4 regions of the Shewanella sp. GJ50-10 genome follow, and region 3 is predicted to be linked to each of the others. Evidence: predicted binding sites of a transcription regulator. Region 3 holds the regulator's gene; each other region holds the start of a gene.
The links. The regulator sigma-54, encoded in region 3, starts transcription at its own class of promoters, with help from an activator protein. The targets are predictions, from matches to a motif close to GTTGGCACGNNNNTNGNNT.
Positions count from the first base shown of each region.

Region 1 (3,585 bases), 2.9 Mb from region 3:
ACTGAAGCAGCATCTGCAGGTTCACAAGCTCCAGCGCCACTTGCGCCACACGCACCAGTGAGTAATGAAATCAAAACCACAATGAATGCGCCGCTTTCAGGAAATATTTTCAAAGTCTTGGTTAAGGATGGCGATCAAGTTAATGAAGGTGATGTGATCATCATTTTAGAAGCGATGAAAATGGAAACCGAAGTTCGTGCTGCAACTACCGGTGTTATTCGTAACGTATCAGTTAAACAAGGTGATGCTGTGACAGTTGGCTCGCCACTGTTGGCATTAGCGTAGGAGATAGCATGGAAGGATTAATGGCCTTTTGGTCTGAGACGGGTATTGCTAACTTCGCACCTGATCAATTATTCATGATGGCGATAGGGGGTTTATTACTTTATCTCGCTATCGCTAAAGGATTTGAACCGCTACTTTTAGTGCCTATTGGTTTTGGTGCAATTCTAGCGAACATTCCTAATGCAGGTTTTACCGACGAAGGTGGCTTACTTTGGTATGCCTACTACGTGGGGATTGAAACTGGGATTTTCCCATTGTTGATTTTCATGGGCGTTGGCGCACTAACTGACTTTGGTGCACTGATTGCAAACCCTAAAACATTGTTATTGGGCGCTGCTGCGCAGTTTGGTATTTTTGCCACTTTGCTTGGTGCAATTGCCCTTAACTTAGTACCTGGTTTTGAATTTAGCATGCAAGATGCAGCTGCCATTGCGATTATTGGTGGTGCTGACGGACCTACGGCAATCTTCTTAGCCTCTAAACTTGCCCCTGACTTATTGGGTGCAATAGCGGTCGCTGCATATTCATATATGGCATTAGTACCGCTGATCCAGCCTCCGATTATGCGTCTTCTTACAAATGAGTCAGAGCGTAGCATCAAGATGGAACAGCTGCGTGAAGTGAGTAAGAAAGAGAAAATCATCTTCCCGTTGATGGTTGTTGGTATGACTATTCTATTTTTACCTGCAGCCACACCGCTGGTAGGGATGTTCTGTTTAGGTAACTTAATGCGTGAGTCTGGCGTAGTTGATAGATTATCAAGCACAGCACAAAATGAGTTGATCAACATTGTGACCATCTTCTTAGGTCTTGCTGTAGGCTCTAAGTTACAGGCTGAAGAGTTCTTACGTATTGAGACTTTAGGTATTCTGGTATTAGGTGCTGTAGCGTTCAGTATTGGTACGGCTGCTGGCGTGACAATGGCAAAAATTATGTCTAAGGTTTCAGGCGGCAAGATTAACCCATTGATTGGTGCCGCTGGTGTCTCAGCAGTGCCTATGGCCGCCCGAGTTGTGAACAAGGTAGGTTTAGAGTCCAATCAGCAAAACTTCCTGTTAATGCATGCCATGGGACCTAACGTTGCAGGTGTACTTGGTAGTGCAGTTGCTGCGGGTGTATTACTGGCAGTACTAGGCTAGTGATATAGGCATAGCTATTGTTAACACTGATTTAAGTTTTAAAGCCACTCATTGAGTGGCTTTTTTATTGGCCTAATTACCTTCCCGTATCTATAGGTCTTTTAATTCAACAGCCTTTTAATTTAATAGCCTTTTAATTCGATAGGCTTTTAACTCAATAGCCTTTGAAGTCAATAGTGTTTTATTTCAACAGCGTTCGATTTCAAGGATTGGCGAATTACCACAACATCAAACACTTCAGCTTGAATCTGCTCTTAAACAAAGCTTTTAAACAAAGTTTGGGGTAAAGCTCTCGAGACAAAAATCCAACTTAGTTTTAGTAAATACTTTGATTGCACCTCTTTAGGGTAGGTAGTTGTGTTAAGGCTACCCATTTAGGTGCGGTAGGATCGAGTTCGCACTAAATTGGTACTACCCTTTATAGGTACTACCTTGCTGTATAATAATATTTTTATTTAAAACAATAGGTTGTTAAGTTGGCACGGTTGCTGAATAGTAAAATACAGCTATTAAATAAATTAATGTCTCTTGTTAGTCACGATTAATGGCGATTATTTAGCCTTGTTTCGTGATTTATGAGAGTGAAAACCAGATAACACATTTAAGCAAAGGCGCTTAATTATTCCTAAAGGAGTAATTAGGCGCCTTTTTTTGTTTTGCCTATTTAAAACTTAACTTTTTAAATTTAACAAGGATAAAAAGATGAATTGGAAAAAAGCACTTAAACATACCTTATTGGCGGTATCGTTTACCGCGGCGGTGCCAGCAATGGCGGAAGTCGGCTTTCCTGAAAAAGAAGAGTTAACTTTCGGTTTTATCAAATTAACTGATATGGCACCGATTGCTATTGCTTACGAAAATGGCTACTTCGAAGAAGAGGGCTTATACGTCACCATTGAGGCTCAAGCAAATTGGAAAGTGTTATTAGATGGGGTTATTGATGGACGTTTAGATGGCGCGCATATGCTAGCGGGTCAACCTATTGCAGCTACTATTGGTTACGGAACTGAAGCTCACATTATCACGCCTTTTTCAATGGACTTAAATGGTAATGCGATTACTGTATCAAACGATATTTGGAAGAAAATGAAGCCAAATATTGCTAAAGACAGCGAAGGTAAACCTGTTCATCCGATTAAAGCTGATGCATTAAAGCCTGTAGTTGAGCAGTTCACTGAAGAAGGTAAGCCTTTTAAAATGGGCATGGTATTCCCAGTATCAACTCATAACTATGAACTGCGTTATTGGTTAGCGGCTGGTGGAATTCACCCAGGTTATTATGCACCGCATAAAGGCGATACTTCAGGGCAACTTGATGCTGAAGCTTTCTTGTCTGTAACACCTCCACCACAAATGCCTTCAACCCTTGAAGCCGGTACTATTTACGGTTACTGCGTGGGTGAGCCTTGGAACCAACAAGCAGTATTTAAAGGGATCGGAGTACCGGTTGTTACTGACTATGAAATTTGGAAAGACAACCCAGAGAAAGTATTTGGGATTACAGCAGAGTTTGCTGAAAAATATCCTAACACCACTATTCGTTTAACCCGAGCGCTGATCAAAGCCGCAAAGTGGTTAGATGATAACGATAATGCTAATCGCCCAGCAGCAGTTAAAATTCTGTCGCAATCTAATTATGTTGGCGCAGATTACGACGTCATTGCAAACAGCATGACAGGCACCTTTGAGTATGAAAAAGGTGACAAGCGTGCAGTCCCTGATTTCAACGTGTTTTTCCGCTACAACGCCACTTACCCATATTACTCTGACGCGATTTGGTACCTCACTCAAATGCGCCGTTGGGGACAGATTTCAGATGATAAGCCTGACGCTTGGTACAAGGACATTGCTGCCAAAGTTTATCGCCCTGATATTTACGCAAAAGCTGCACAGTCGCTGATTGATGACAAAACCATTGATGCAAAGCACTTCCCTGATTTTGCAACAGAAACCGGTTTCAAAAAGCCACAGCAACACTTTATTGATGACATCGTTTATGACGGCAGTGCGCCAAATGATTATTTGAGCAAGTTCGCGATTGGTTTAAAGCAAGGCGACAAACTATAAGCGTTTGTTCCTATGAGGGAATTAGTAAACCGAGGTTAATAAACAAAGGTTTATAGGTGAAGGTTAGTAAGCACAGTTTTAGTAAACAGCGATT
Region 1 covers NZ_JBVVSS010000001.1:3,279,779-3,283,363, reverse strand. Annotated here, with positions in the region: gene oadA (sodium-extruding oxaloacetate decarboxylase subunit alpha) at 1-285, shown strand, start outside; gene AC0L4E_RS13840 (sodium ion-translocating decarboxylase subunit beta) at 294-1,424, shown strand; gene AC0L4E_RS13835 (CmpA/NrtA family ABC transporter substrate-binding protein) at 2,193-3,491, shown strand.
Region 1: the regulator sigma-54 is predicted to act here: its motif matches at 1,900-1,918, upstream of AC0L4E_RS13835 (CmpA/NrtA family ABC transporter substrate-binding protein).

Region 2 (3,585 bases), 1.0 Mb from region 3:
AGCCGTTATATCAAAGCTTATGAGGATGTATTAGGCGAGTTACCCCGTTATTTCCCACTTGGGCAAGGATCCGCCTGTATTGAAGGTAAGTATGATCTTGAATCGGATGATGCTGTTTTTTGGCGTACAGTTAAACGTAAAACTAACTCAGACTTCAGTAATGTAGAACATGCGTTAGAGATTAAACTTCATCAAGACATTAATGCTTTTTATGGCGAGTTTTTTTCAGCGCCTTTGTATTTTGATTCTTCATGGGGAGAGGGTGAGTTACTGCAAGTTTGGAATCAGCAGGACTTTGAATCTTTACAACAAAATGTGATTGGCCATCTGATGATGAAGAAAAAGCTTAAGCAAGAGCCAACCTGGTTTGTTGGCGTTCTTGGTGATGGCGATCAAATGCTTACCGTTGATAATGAAGATGGCAGCGTGTGGATTGAAATCCCTGGTGATAGGCCAAAAGAAAAACTTGCTGACAGTTTAGCTGAATTCATTGATGCATTAGCGCCGCGAGTTATGCCGCCAGTCGAGCCCGTGGTTGAAGATAATTATGTTGCTCATCCAGGAATTTGGCAGCGGATGAAAATGATGTGGAATGATTTAGTGAAAGGTAAAAAGTAGTCCTACGTTTGAATCTAATAAAAGCCAGCCCTTGTTTATCAGGTCTGGCTTTTTAATGTTTATTCTAATGGCAATAACAAGTAAACCTATTATGAAACCACAGAACTGTTACTGATGATCCCACGAGATGTTGGATACGATTCTGCAAGGCTCACATCTAAAATGAAACATATCTAATAGTGGGTCATCTAAACGCCATTCCTTTGAGCCGCAACGCGGGCAAGCGCGTTCTTTTTCACTCGCAAGACTTTCACCGCCGACTCGGTAAAGATAATAGTAGGTTGGAATTTTAGTAATAAACTCCACTCTGCCGCGAATATCCCAACCACGTCTGAATAAGTCACTTTTATGGCTGGTTATCTCGTTTAGTGCTGCAAACTCAGCTTGTGTTGCTGCGGCCATTTGCAGTTCATCACAGGCTTGCCACTCGGTTTGCCAACGGATAACTCGCTTATGGTCGCCATTAAATGTAGCTGGGATTTGATACAGTGGGATAGGGAGTAAGTTATCGCCACTTCTTAATGGCGAGCACATATGTACGAAGCTGGTATAAAGCACCTGCCAACTTGGTGCTTCTTCATTACTTTGTTCTGAATTAATGTCTTGGCCAATGTACTTCTCACGTGGTGCAAGTAACTTAGCTTCAGTCAATTGCAGTAAAGCTTGTTTCGTCCATGGGCTGTTATGGCGGCTCGATAAGCTGGTTTTTTCCGGCATTAATAACCGCACTTTAAACTCACCTTCGTTAAAGGCGACAGCAAACTCTCTTCCCAATATTTGACCGTTTGCTCGTAAAGATTCGAGATAGTGGTTAATGGCTTTTTCGGCTGCGGTGATGGTGGTATCCGCAAAACATTCAAATCTTAGCTCTGTGACAAACATGGGGTTTCCGTTTAACTTTTGGGGTTATAAGCGCGATGCGTCAGCGTTATTAGGCAGTGGTTAATTATGGCAATGATTAATAGCGCTAACGATAGTTATTCATTTATTTACGCTTTGTTTTCAAGTTGGGCAATGCGCTCTTCCAATAACGAGATTTTGCTTTCAAACTCGGTTTTCATTTGCTGCATTTGAGTCAGTAGCTTTTGTTCTATGACCTGTGTATCTGTGTCGGCTGCAGACTTATTTGATTCAAGTGCATCACCTAAGTCAGGCAGAGTTTGCCATTGGTCTTTCGGAATGGCTTTAAATTGTTGTAACCCTTGGATAAGCAAAGGCATTGGGACTTTGCCGCCTAGCTTGCCTTTAACTAATGCCATTGTAGGCGTGTGACCATTCATAGCAATGGTTTTAGCCGCTGCGAGGACTTGTTCGATTGGGCTCATAATTGGTGAAAATCCTCATTATTGATTAGTGAAAATACTCAATTAGTTATTGTTTATTAATAAATATTAATAAAATCAAAGGTGTAAAAATTGGCACACTTTTAGCTTATTAATCTATGACAACATTATAACGTATCTCAAAAACAGTTTGAGTAGAAATTACGTGAGAATCATTTTAATAATAAGGAAGTATCATGAAATCAAAATTGGGTTTAGCATTTTTAATGGCTGCAACTAGCCTTTCATTAAGTGGTTGTGTATTTCATGTCGGTGGTAGTGAAGGTAAGCACAGTGATTCTTATTGGGAAACACAGCAACAAACTAACAGAGCCAATTTATCAAAACTCACTATGGGTATGGCGCGAGACCAAGTCACTATATTGATGGGAACTGCTGATTTTAGTGAGGCGTACGTTACTCAAGCTGACGCTGAAAGCCCGAAAAAAGAAGTTAACGTACTCTTTTATCGTACTCAGTGGAGTAAAGGCGACGGCAAGACCACTAAAGATGAATGTACCCCAGTGGTCATCAGTGACAATAAATTAGTCGGTTGGGGCGATACTGCATACCAAAAGATTTAATCTTTACTGACGTAAAAGTACGTCCAGTTGGTCGATTAACTCTGACCACTGGGCGTCTTCAGCCAAACTCTCTTCTAAAAAAGCTTTTTGAGCATGATTCCAAAAATCAGCATCGATTATTTTAGTATTGCCAGTAATAGTATGTTGCGATAGAAATTGTCTTATTGCAGATTGTGATGAATCCAGTCCAAGCTGTTCAAATAAATGAGAAAGCGTCGCAGAGGTCGTGTCCATATTGTTCACCAATTTAAAGTTGAATTTGGTTGCTAAGCCAAGTTTAAGCGTAGGTGACAGAGTTAAAATTGCAATATGTTTCAAACTTGTTAAGTTGTAACTATTAACTTGGCTTAGTAAAGAGTGTAAACATGGAACAGAACACGTTAGAAAAGCATAAAGCTGTTTATTTAACCGCAGAAGATTTACGCGTTGCAGCATCGATAATTTATAACGCCTACCATGATGACCCTTTCTTTATTGAAGCTTTAGCAACAACCAATCAAGCGAGTTATGAGCAAAAGCTGCGAGCGGCAATTCGTGAAGAATTAACTGAGCTTTGGCAACAAGAACAGCCATTGATTGGTTGGTTTGATGACGAAAGGTTGATTGGAGTCGCCTGTGTGATCACTCATCAAGTGCCATTAGGTGAAAGCCGATATTGGCACTGGCGTTTAAAAATGGTGTTGGGTACCGGTTGGAACTCGACTCAGGCGTTAATTAAAAAAGAGCATAGCATTTTAGAAAGCTTGCCGAGTAAGCAATACGGTATTTTGCAGTTTATTGCTTTATCCCCGATAGAACAGAGTAAAGGTAATGGCTCTAAGTTAATACAAGCGGTATTAAGTTGGTGTGATGAGCAGCCGGAATTAGACGGTATTGGCGTTTTTGTTAATAATGCAAAACATGCCGAATTATTTACTCGAGAAGGTTTCAATCATTTATCTGAACTGGCAATTGGCAGTGTTGATGGTGAAATTTTAATTTATCCAAGTAAATAAAGCGAGATAAGGCAATGAGTGACAACAAATATCAAGATTTCAAATCATTTTATCCTTTCTATTTAT
Region 2 covers NZ_JBVVSS010000001.1:1,353,002-1,356,586, forward strand. Annotated here, with positions in the region: gene syd (SecY-interacting protein) at 1-618, shown strand, start outside; gene AC0L4E_RS05650 (Zn-ribbon-containing protein) at 727-1,500, opposite strand; gene AC0L4E_RS05655 (hypothetical protein) at 1,608-1,943, opposite strand; gene AC0L4E_RS05660 (DUF3192 domain-containing protein) at 2,138-2,524, shown strand; gene AC0L4E_RS05665 (DUF2789 domain-containing protein) at 2,528-2,758, opposite strand; gene AC0L4E_RS05670 (GNAT family N-acetyltransferase) at 2,890-3,519, shown strand; gene AC0L4E_RS05675 (Mpo1-like protein) at 3,534-3,585, shown strand, end outside.
Region 2: the regulator sigma-54 is predicted to act here: its motif matches at 2,033-2,051, upstream of AC0L4E_RS05660 (DUF3192 domain-containing protein).

Region 3 (3,585 bases):
TGATTTACCTGAGCCTGATCGTCCTGATACGATGACAAGTTTCATGCAGTAATAACCTGATAAAGTTCTGTAGCGTCATGACTCTTTCGAAGTCGCTTAAGGATTAATTTATCGCTCAGTTTTTCAGCCATCGTCGACAGCGTACTTAAATGCTGTTGGCATTGATCAGAAGGAACTAGCAGCGCAAATAATATATCCACGGGTTTTTTATCGATAGCATCAAACTCGATGCCTTCTTCACACTTGATCAAAATTGCTATCGGTTGTTCGATATCAGTTAATCGACCATGGGGAATCGCTATGCCATTTCCTATACCTGTACTACCCATTTTTTCACGAGCTATTAAACTTTCAAAAATAGCCTGTGAAGATAGGGTTGGGTACTGGGCAGCCATTAAATCGCTGATAAGTTCCAGTACTTTTTTCTTACTGCCCGGCGTGGCGCAGGAGGTGCACGCCGGCTGCAGAATGGTACGAAGTTCCATCGTTAGTGTTTAATTAACTTCTCTTTGTGTTTAATTACCTGACGATCTAATTTGTCTATCAGGGCGTCAATTGCGACATACATATCTGCGTTCTGAGATACGGCAAAAACTTCACCTCCTTTGAGGTGCAATTTTGCTTCAGCAATTTGTTGCAGCTTCTGAACATTGAGCACAACGTGTACATTATTGATCTGTTCGAAGTGTCGTTCAAGCTTTGAAAACTTAGTTTGTACATACTCACGTAAAGATTGCGTGATTTCTACATGGTGCCCAGTCAGGTTAATTTGCATAGATCATCCTCCAATAACAAAGGCTTATAAGCTCTTGCGTTGGTTTGAGGGAGGGATGAGCATTGCTTCACGATATTTGGCGATCGTACGCCGAGCAACATTAATCCCTTGTTCAGCCAGTAGCGTCGCCATTTTACTATCGCTAAGTGGCTTTTTCTGGTTTTCCGCTGCAACAAGTTTCTTAATAAAGGCACGAATTGCAGTAGAAGAACATTCTCCGCCATCATCGGTACTAACGTGGCTAGAGAAGAAATATTTTAGTTCAAAAAGTCCGCGAGGGGTGTGCATGTACTTTTGAGTGGTAACACGAGAAATGGTTGATTCATGCATCTCAACGGCTTCAGCAATGTCATTAAGTACCATTGGTTTCATGGCTTCTTCACCAAACTCAAAGAAGCCTTGCTGGAATTGCACAATGCAATTAGCCACTTTTAATAAGGTTTCATTGCGGCTTTCAATACTCTTAATAAACCATTTTGCTTCTTGTAAATGGCCGCGAATAAACTGGCTGTCTGACTGATTTGCAGAACCTTTCGCCATAGCTGCATATTGCTGATTCACACCAATTTTTGGCATGTTATCTGGATTTAATTCAACGACCCAACGACCACTCTTTTTAAACACTGTCACATCAGGAATGACATATTCATCTTTAATAGGAGTGATTTGTAAGCCTGGACGAGGGTTCAGCGTTTGAATAAATTGAATCGCTTCACGTAGATCATCTTCTTTAAGCTTGGTTTTACGCATTAATAATCTAAAGTCGCGACCAGCAATTAAATCAAGGTGTTCACCGATGAGCAATTTTACATTGTCGATGCAAGGGATCTCATCAGGGTATTGCCCGAGTTGGATCATTAAGCATTCACTTAAATCTCTTGCTGCAACGCCTACAGGATCAAAATGCTGAACTCGTTTGAGTACGGCTTCAACTTCGTCGAGTTCAATATCTTCAAGACCTAAAGCTTGTAAAATATCTTCGGTGGTTTGAGTTAAATAACCACGCTCATCTACTGCATCGATAATGGCAGTGGCGATGACCAAATCATTTTCTGAAAATGGGGTAAGGTTTTTTTGCCACTCAAGATGTTCATAAAGGCCTTCGGTGGTTTCACCTTGAAAGGGCATATCGTCATCACGAGCAACTGCCCCAGAACCTGAGCTAGGAGAGGCGGTATAAACTTCATCCCATGTGGTGTCCATTGGGAGATCTTCAGGCATTGACTCTTTGGTCAATGATTCTGTGGTATCAACTGTTGAGGTGTCTTTTTCAACGGTAACTTGGCTGTTGTCACTAAAATCAGTATCGGTTTGCTGGGCGTTCTCTTTTACAGGTTCTTTTGCTTTAGCAAACTCATCTTCGAGCTCAAGGAGTGGATTTGAGTCTAGTGCTTGTTGAATTTCTTGCTGGAGCTCCAATGAGGAAAGTTGCAATAAGCGAATGGCTTGTTGCAACTGAGGGGTCATTGTCAGGTGTTGACCCATTTTAAGTTGGAGTGAGGCTTTCATTTACCGCTTATCCCTAATTGAATTTCATCATCGCGACTAACAATTGTGTGGGTCTAGCACCTTTTTAAACTGCTTCTAGGCTTAAGCTGAACCTTGGCTTAAGTTGAGTCTAGAACATAGCGCTAAAAAGTGGGACTGATACTGGTCGCGAAATGCCATATTGTGCACTAAAGAATGCTAACTATAGCTTGAATTGCTCACCTAAGTATACTGACCTGACTTGCTGATTGTCTAAGATTTCAGCAGGCGTGCCTTCTGCAATTAAATCTCCGTGGCTGACAATATACGCGCGCTCACACACATCAAGTGTTTCACGAACATTATGGTCTGTAATTAACACACCTAAACCACGACTTTTTAATTGTTGAATAATTTTCTTGATATCTATCACAGAGATAGGATCAACACCTGCGAAAGGCTCATCCAATAAAATGAACTTAGGATTGGCTGCCAATGCGCGTGCGATTTCTACTCGGCGACGTTCACCACCCGATAATGCCATGCCTTGGCTATCTCGAATATGGGTGATATTGAACTCTTCTAATAAGTGCTCTAATTCTTCAATACGCTGCTCTGTGGTTAAACTCTTGCGAGTTTGTAGTACAGCCATAATATTATCGTGTACAGTCAGCTTTCGAAAAATACTGGCTTCTTGTGGCAAATAACCAATGCCTTTTCGAGCACGAAGGTGCATTGGGTCTGCGGTGAGATCGTCAGAATCAATTAATATCCGGCCTTTATCGCTTTTAACTAACCCAACCACCATATAAAAGGTGGTGGTTTTACCTGCACCATTTGGCCCTAATAGCCCAACAATTTGCCCGGTTTTAACTGTCAGGCTGACATTTTTAACCACTTGACGGCTTTTATAACTTTTTGCCAAGTTTTCAGCTGTTAACGTTATTTGTGTCATTATTGAGTTTGCTCTAGCGCTGGTGTTTCAGGTAATGAATCTGTACTTGGCTTGTCTTCAATTTGCAGGCCTTCAATTGAAGTGTCTGCATTTGCTTCAGGCACTTCGACTACAGGCGTAGAAGCTTCTGTATCAGTTACTTCAGTCGCTGTTATTTCAGCATTATTAGCTTCTGTTTTCACTTCATTGATTGATGCTGCTTGATCTTCAATGAGCTTTTCTGACTCTTCAGTTTTTGGTGATTCTAATTCAGGCTGCTCTGAATTGCCTTTTGAATCATTTAAATCTGGGTAGTTCTCTGGCTGGAAAATCGTAATAACGCGATCTTTACCGTCACCAGTACTTTCAGCAATTAATTGTTGCTTATCAATATTGTAGCTAATCAAGT
Region 3 covers NZ_JBVVSS010000001.1:341,799-345,383, forward strand. Annotated here, with positions in the region: gene rapZ (RNase adapter RapZ) at 1-45, opposite strand, end outside; gene ptsN (PTS IIA-like nitrogen regulatory protein PtsN) at 42-485, opposite strand; gene hpf (ribosome hibernation promoting factor) at 488-775, opposite strand; gene AC0L4E_RS01325 (RNA polymerase factor sigma-54) at 800-2,284, opposite strand; gene lptB (LPS export ABC transporter ATP-binding protein) at 2,466-3,197, opposite strand; partial or broken gene lptA (lipopolysaccharide transport periplasmic protein LptA) at 3,482-3,585, opposite strand, start outside.

Region 4 (3,585 bases), 3.8 Mb from region 3:
CACTAAAAAGTTGAGGGTGCTGCTTTAACTCAGGCATAAGATGTTCTGGAATAGATGATATTACGGCTGATTGCGATGAAGCCGATTTTGCTAAACCCGATTGGGGTGCTTGAGATTCAGGCATCACAAATCCCATTACGCCAAGTTCACTATTTTCTGAATCGAATGGACGAAAAGCTTGTTGTGATGAGCTTGTTCCCGAGTTTGAGAACGATGCTAAATTGGGCATGTTATTAATCATAAATTTCACCACATAAACTGGTTAGCTTGTATGCTGAAATGCCGTCTTTAGTTGCCTGAAATTGTTTCATGTCAGAACTAATAGACTCTTTCTCAGCTATCGCTTGTGCAATAACACTTTGATGCACTTTAGCTAAAGATTGCCTTGCCAATAATTGCGATCGGGTTTTGGGTTTGCCTTGAACGGTGAGCGCCATCATCATTAACTCGTTCACCTTTTCTACTTTTTGCCAATCTTTTAAATTGGCGTATTTCACAAGGGCAACTTCAAATTGTTGCCATTGGTTAGTTGAGGTTTGCCCAGCCGGCTCTGACATCTGTAATGACCTTAATTACGGGGGTAAGCTCAGTGATGCTATTTTCAACACTAGCTGTCACCAATTGACGACTGCAGTAGTCGTATAAGCGGTTTAGTGAGGTGGCAACTTCGCCACCATTTTCAAGATCCAACATGGAATCTAAACCATGAACAATGTTGAGACATTTATTGATACTTTTACCTTTATCTTCATAGCTCTTACGTTCCATAAAGCCACTGGTTCGCTCTATTTCTTCTAATAAACCATCAAGCAGCATCCGCACCATTTCATGTGGGTTCGCTGAGGCAACTCTAGCGTCTAATGTGGTTTGCTTATAAGCATTAAAAGGATCATATTCGTTCAACATTGTTCATTTATTCCTAATTAAAATAGGCCACTAGCCGTATTTAACTTGTTAATGGTGTTTTCCATGGCGGTAAATTGAGTCAGCAAAATTTGGTAGCGTTGGCTCATGCGTTTATCGTGAGTAGACATGTTGTCTTCGATTTGAGCCACTTGAGAGTCAAGGTTCTTCTGTTTTAAATCGATGTAACCGTTGTTTTTGGTAAACGGGTCAATAATCGAATCGATTCTTTCAATGTAACCGCCGTCGGCAGTAAACATTTCTTTAATAGCATCAGAGTCACTAGAAATTGCTTGTGATAGCTTGTCTTCATCAATTGAAAGCATGCCGTCACGGCCCATTTCAATGCCGATATCAGATAGGCGCATGCCATTAGGTGATTCATCGAAAACGGCGTTACGAACACTGTTTTGCAGCATGCGTAGGCTTGAATCGCCTTTTAAAATCCCGAGTTGATCTTCGGTGACCGATGAGTTTTCATCATCATCATCATCATCGTCATCATCATCTTTATCTTTGTCGTCATTGATATCATCTAATACTGAGCTACCCATTGAGCGCGTCAGCTGATTGAGTTGAGTCATTAATTCATTAAAAGAGTCAACAAAATCGCTAACGGCTTTTTCAGTACCTTCGGTGTCAGAAGCGATAGTGATAGTGGCACTTTCACCGACAGCGTGAGTTTTTTTAAGCTCAATGTTAACGCCATCAATCACGTTATCGAGGTAATTACTGCTGCTGGTAATATCGATTCCGTTAAGCGTGAACTGGGCATCTTGCGCTGCAATGCGTTCCTGTGTTCCCCAGTCAACTCCACCCATTTCCATGGTAACTGTGCTATTTTCGCCGGTTTCTTCTGAGGTGAGCATTAGCTCAACTTGGCCACCCGTACGCACTAAAGAGGCTTGAACACCTGGATTGTCAGGGTGGTTATTAATGGCATCACGTAAATCACCAACTTTTGCGTTACCTGAAGAGTTAAGTTCAGCAAAATCAATATCAATGGTATTGCCACCAACATCGATGCTGACCACACCTGTTGTAGGTAGAATTTCGTCTTCGCTTGCGAACGACTTAGTGATTTGATGAGCTTGAGCCAGTTGTTTTACATATAAATCGTACACACCAGCGGGCGCATCACTGTCTACCGTGATGGTGGCACTATCATCACTAATCTCAGAACTCTTACCTTCAAACCCATCACCACCTAATTTGTCCAGATTACTGGTCATTTTATTTAAGGTGCTTTCTAAAATTTTATACGCGTCAATCTGCGCTTTGCTGTTGGTTAAATTGGTTTTATACAACGCATCTTTACTCATTCGCTCTGCAGCAACTAATTGCTCAGCAAATGAGGCGGCACTCATACCAGAAATCATGGCAACTCCTATTGTCTAACTGACCTAAATGGCAATCTTTATGCCAATGATTAAGTTATTGTTTAATAGCTGTTTTTTGTTTTTTCGATTGTCATGTCGGTTAGGCAACTTCCGTTTTGTTGAACCTAATGGAAGCTGGGCTTCCGTAAGATTCACCGAGTGTCGAAAAAGAATTTATATCAGTGATTAAAGGCGACAGGGATAATAGGTGGCTGAAGTCTAGGTGATATTTTTATTAATAAAATTAATGTGTTGTGGCTTTTCTTGATGTTAATTTTAAATTGGTGGGGATTGTGCTGAAGGTTCTAAAATACAAAAGGGCCTTTCGGCCCTATATAAATTTACGTTATTTCTCGTTTAAAGAAATATTATAGTAAACCCATCACTAAACCAGTGTTTTGGTTTGCATTAGCTAGTACAGAAGTACCTGCTTGCACTAGTAACTGGTTTTTAGTCATGTTAGCTGATTCAACAGCGAAATCTGCATCCATAATACGACCAGCAGCCGCTTTAGTGTTTTCAGTTACGTTCGCTAAGTTTGATTCTGTGTGGCCTAAACGGTTGATGTTAGCACCAAGTGTAGAACGCTCAGTACCAACATTCGTGATGAAATCATCAAGGTTATCAATTGCAGTTCTTGCTGCATCGCCGTCAGTTAGGGCATCAGTAACACCAGCTAAGTTAGCTTTATCCACTGCTACATCTAATGTTTCTGCTGAACCAGCACCAATTTGGAAAGTAACACCAGCACCATCTAAAGCATCAAAAAGTGTATTACCTGAGTATTCAGTTTCATCAACAATACGGGTAATTTCTGCAGTTAGCTCTTGGAATTCTGCATCAAGTGCTGCTAAATCTTCAGCTGAGTTCACGCCGTTAGCAGCTTGTGTAGCAAGTTCTTTTTGACGCATAGCAATTGTCGTTAACTCTTCAAGTGCGCCATCAGCAGTTTGTAGCATAGACGTTGCATCGTTAACGTTACGGCTAGCTTGCTCCATGCCCGTTACGTTTGCGTTTAAACGAGTAGCAATTTGTAGACCAGCAGCATCGTCAGCTGAGCTGTTGATGCGAAGACCTGTAGATAAACGCTCCATTGCGTTAGTCATTAGATCGTTGCTTTTAGTTACTGAGTTTTGAGCGATGTTCGAAGCAGTATTAGTATGAACAGATAACATAATGTCTTCCTATAGGATTAAAGTTATTGGTGTTACCACTAATTAAAACGACACTGGAAAACGAAACTTAATCCTAGATCGAAAAAAATGATTATTTTTTAAAATAAAAAACTCTATTAATTTCAGAG
Region 4 covers NZ_JBVVSS010000001.1:4,159,901-4,163,485, reverse strand. Annotated here, with positions in the region: gene AC0L4E_RS17545 (flagellar hook-length control protein FliK) at 1-241, opposite strand, end outside; gene AC0L4E_RS17540 (hypothetical protein) at 234-557, opposite strand; gene fliS (flagellar export chaperone FliS) at 526-906, opposite strand; gene fliD (flagellar filament capping protein FliD) at 924-2,282, opposite strand; gene AC0L4E_RS17525 (flagellin N-terminal helical domain-containing protein) at 2,651-3,457, opposite strand.
Region 4: the regulator sigma-54 is predicted to act here: its motif matches at 2,312-2,330, upstream of fliD (flagellar filament capping protein FliD).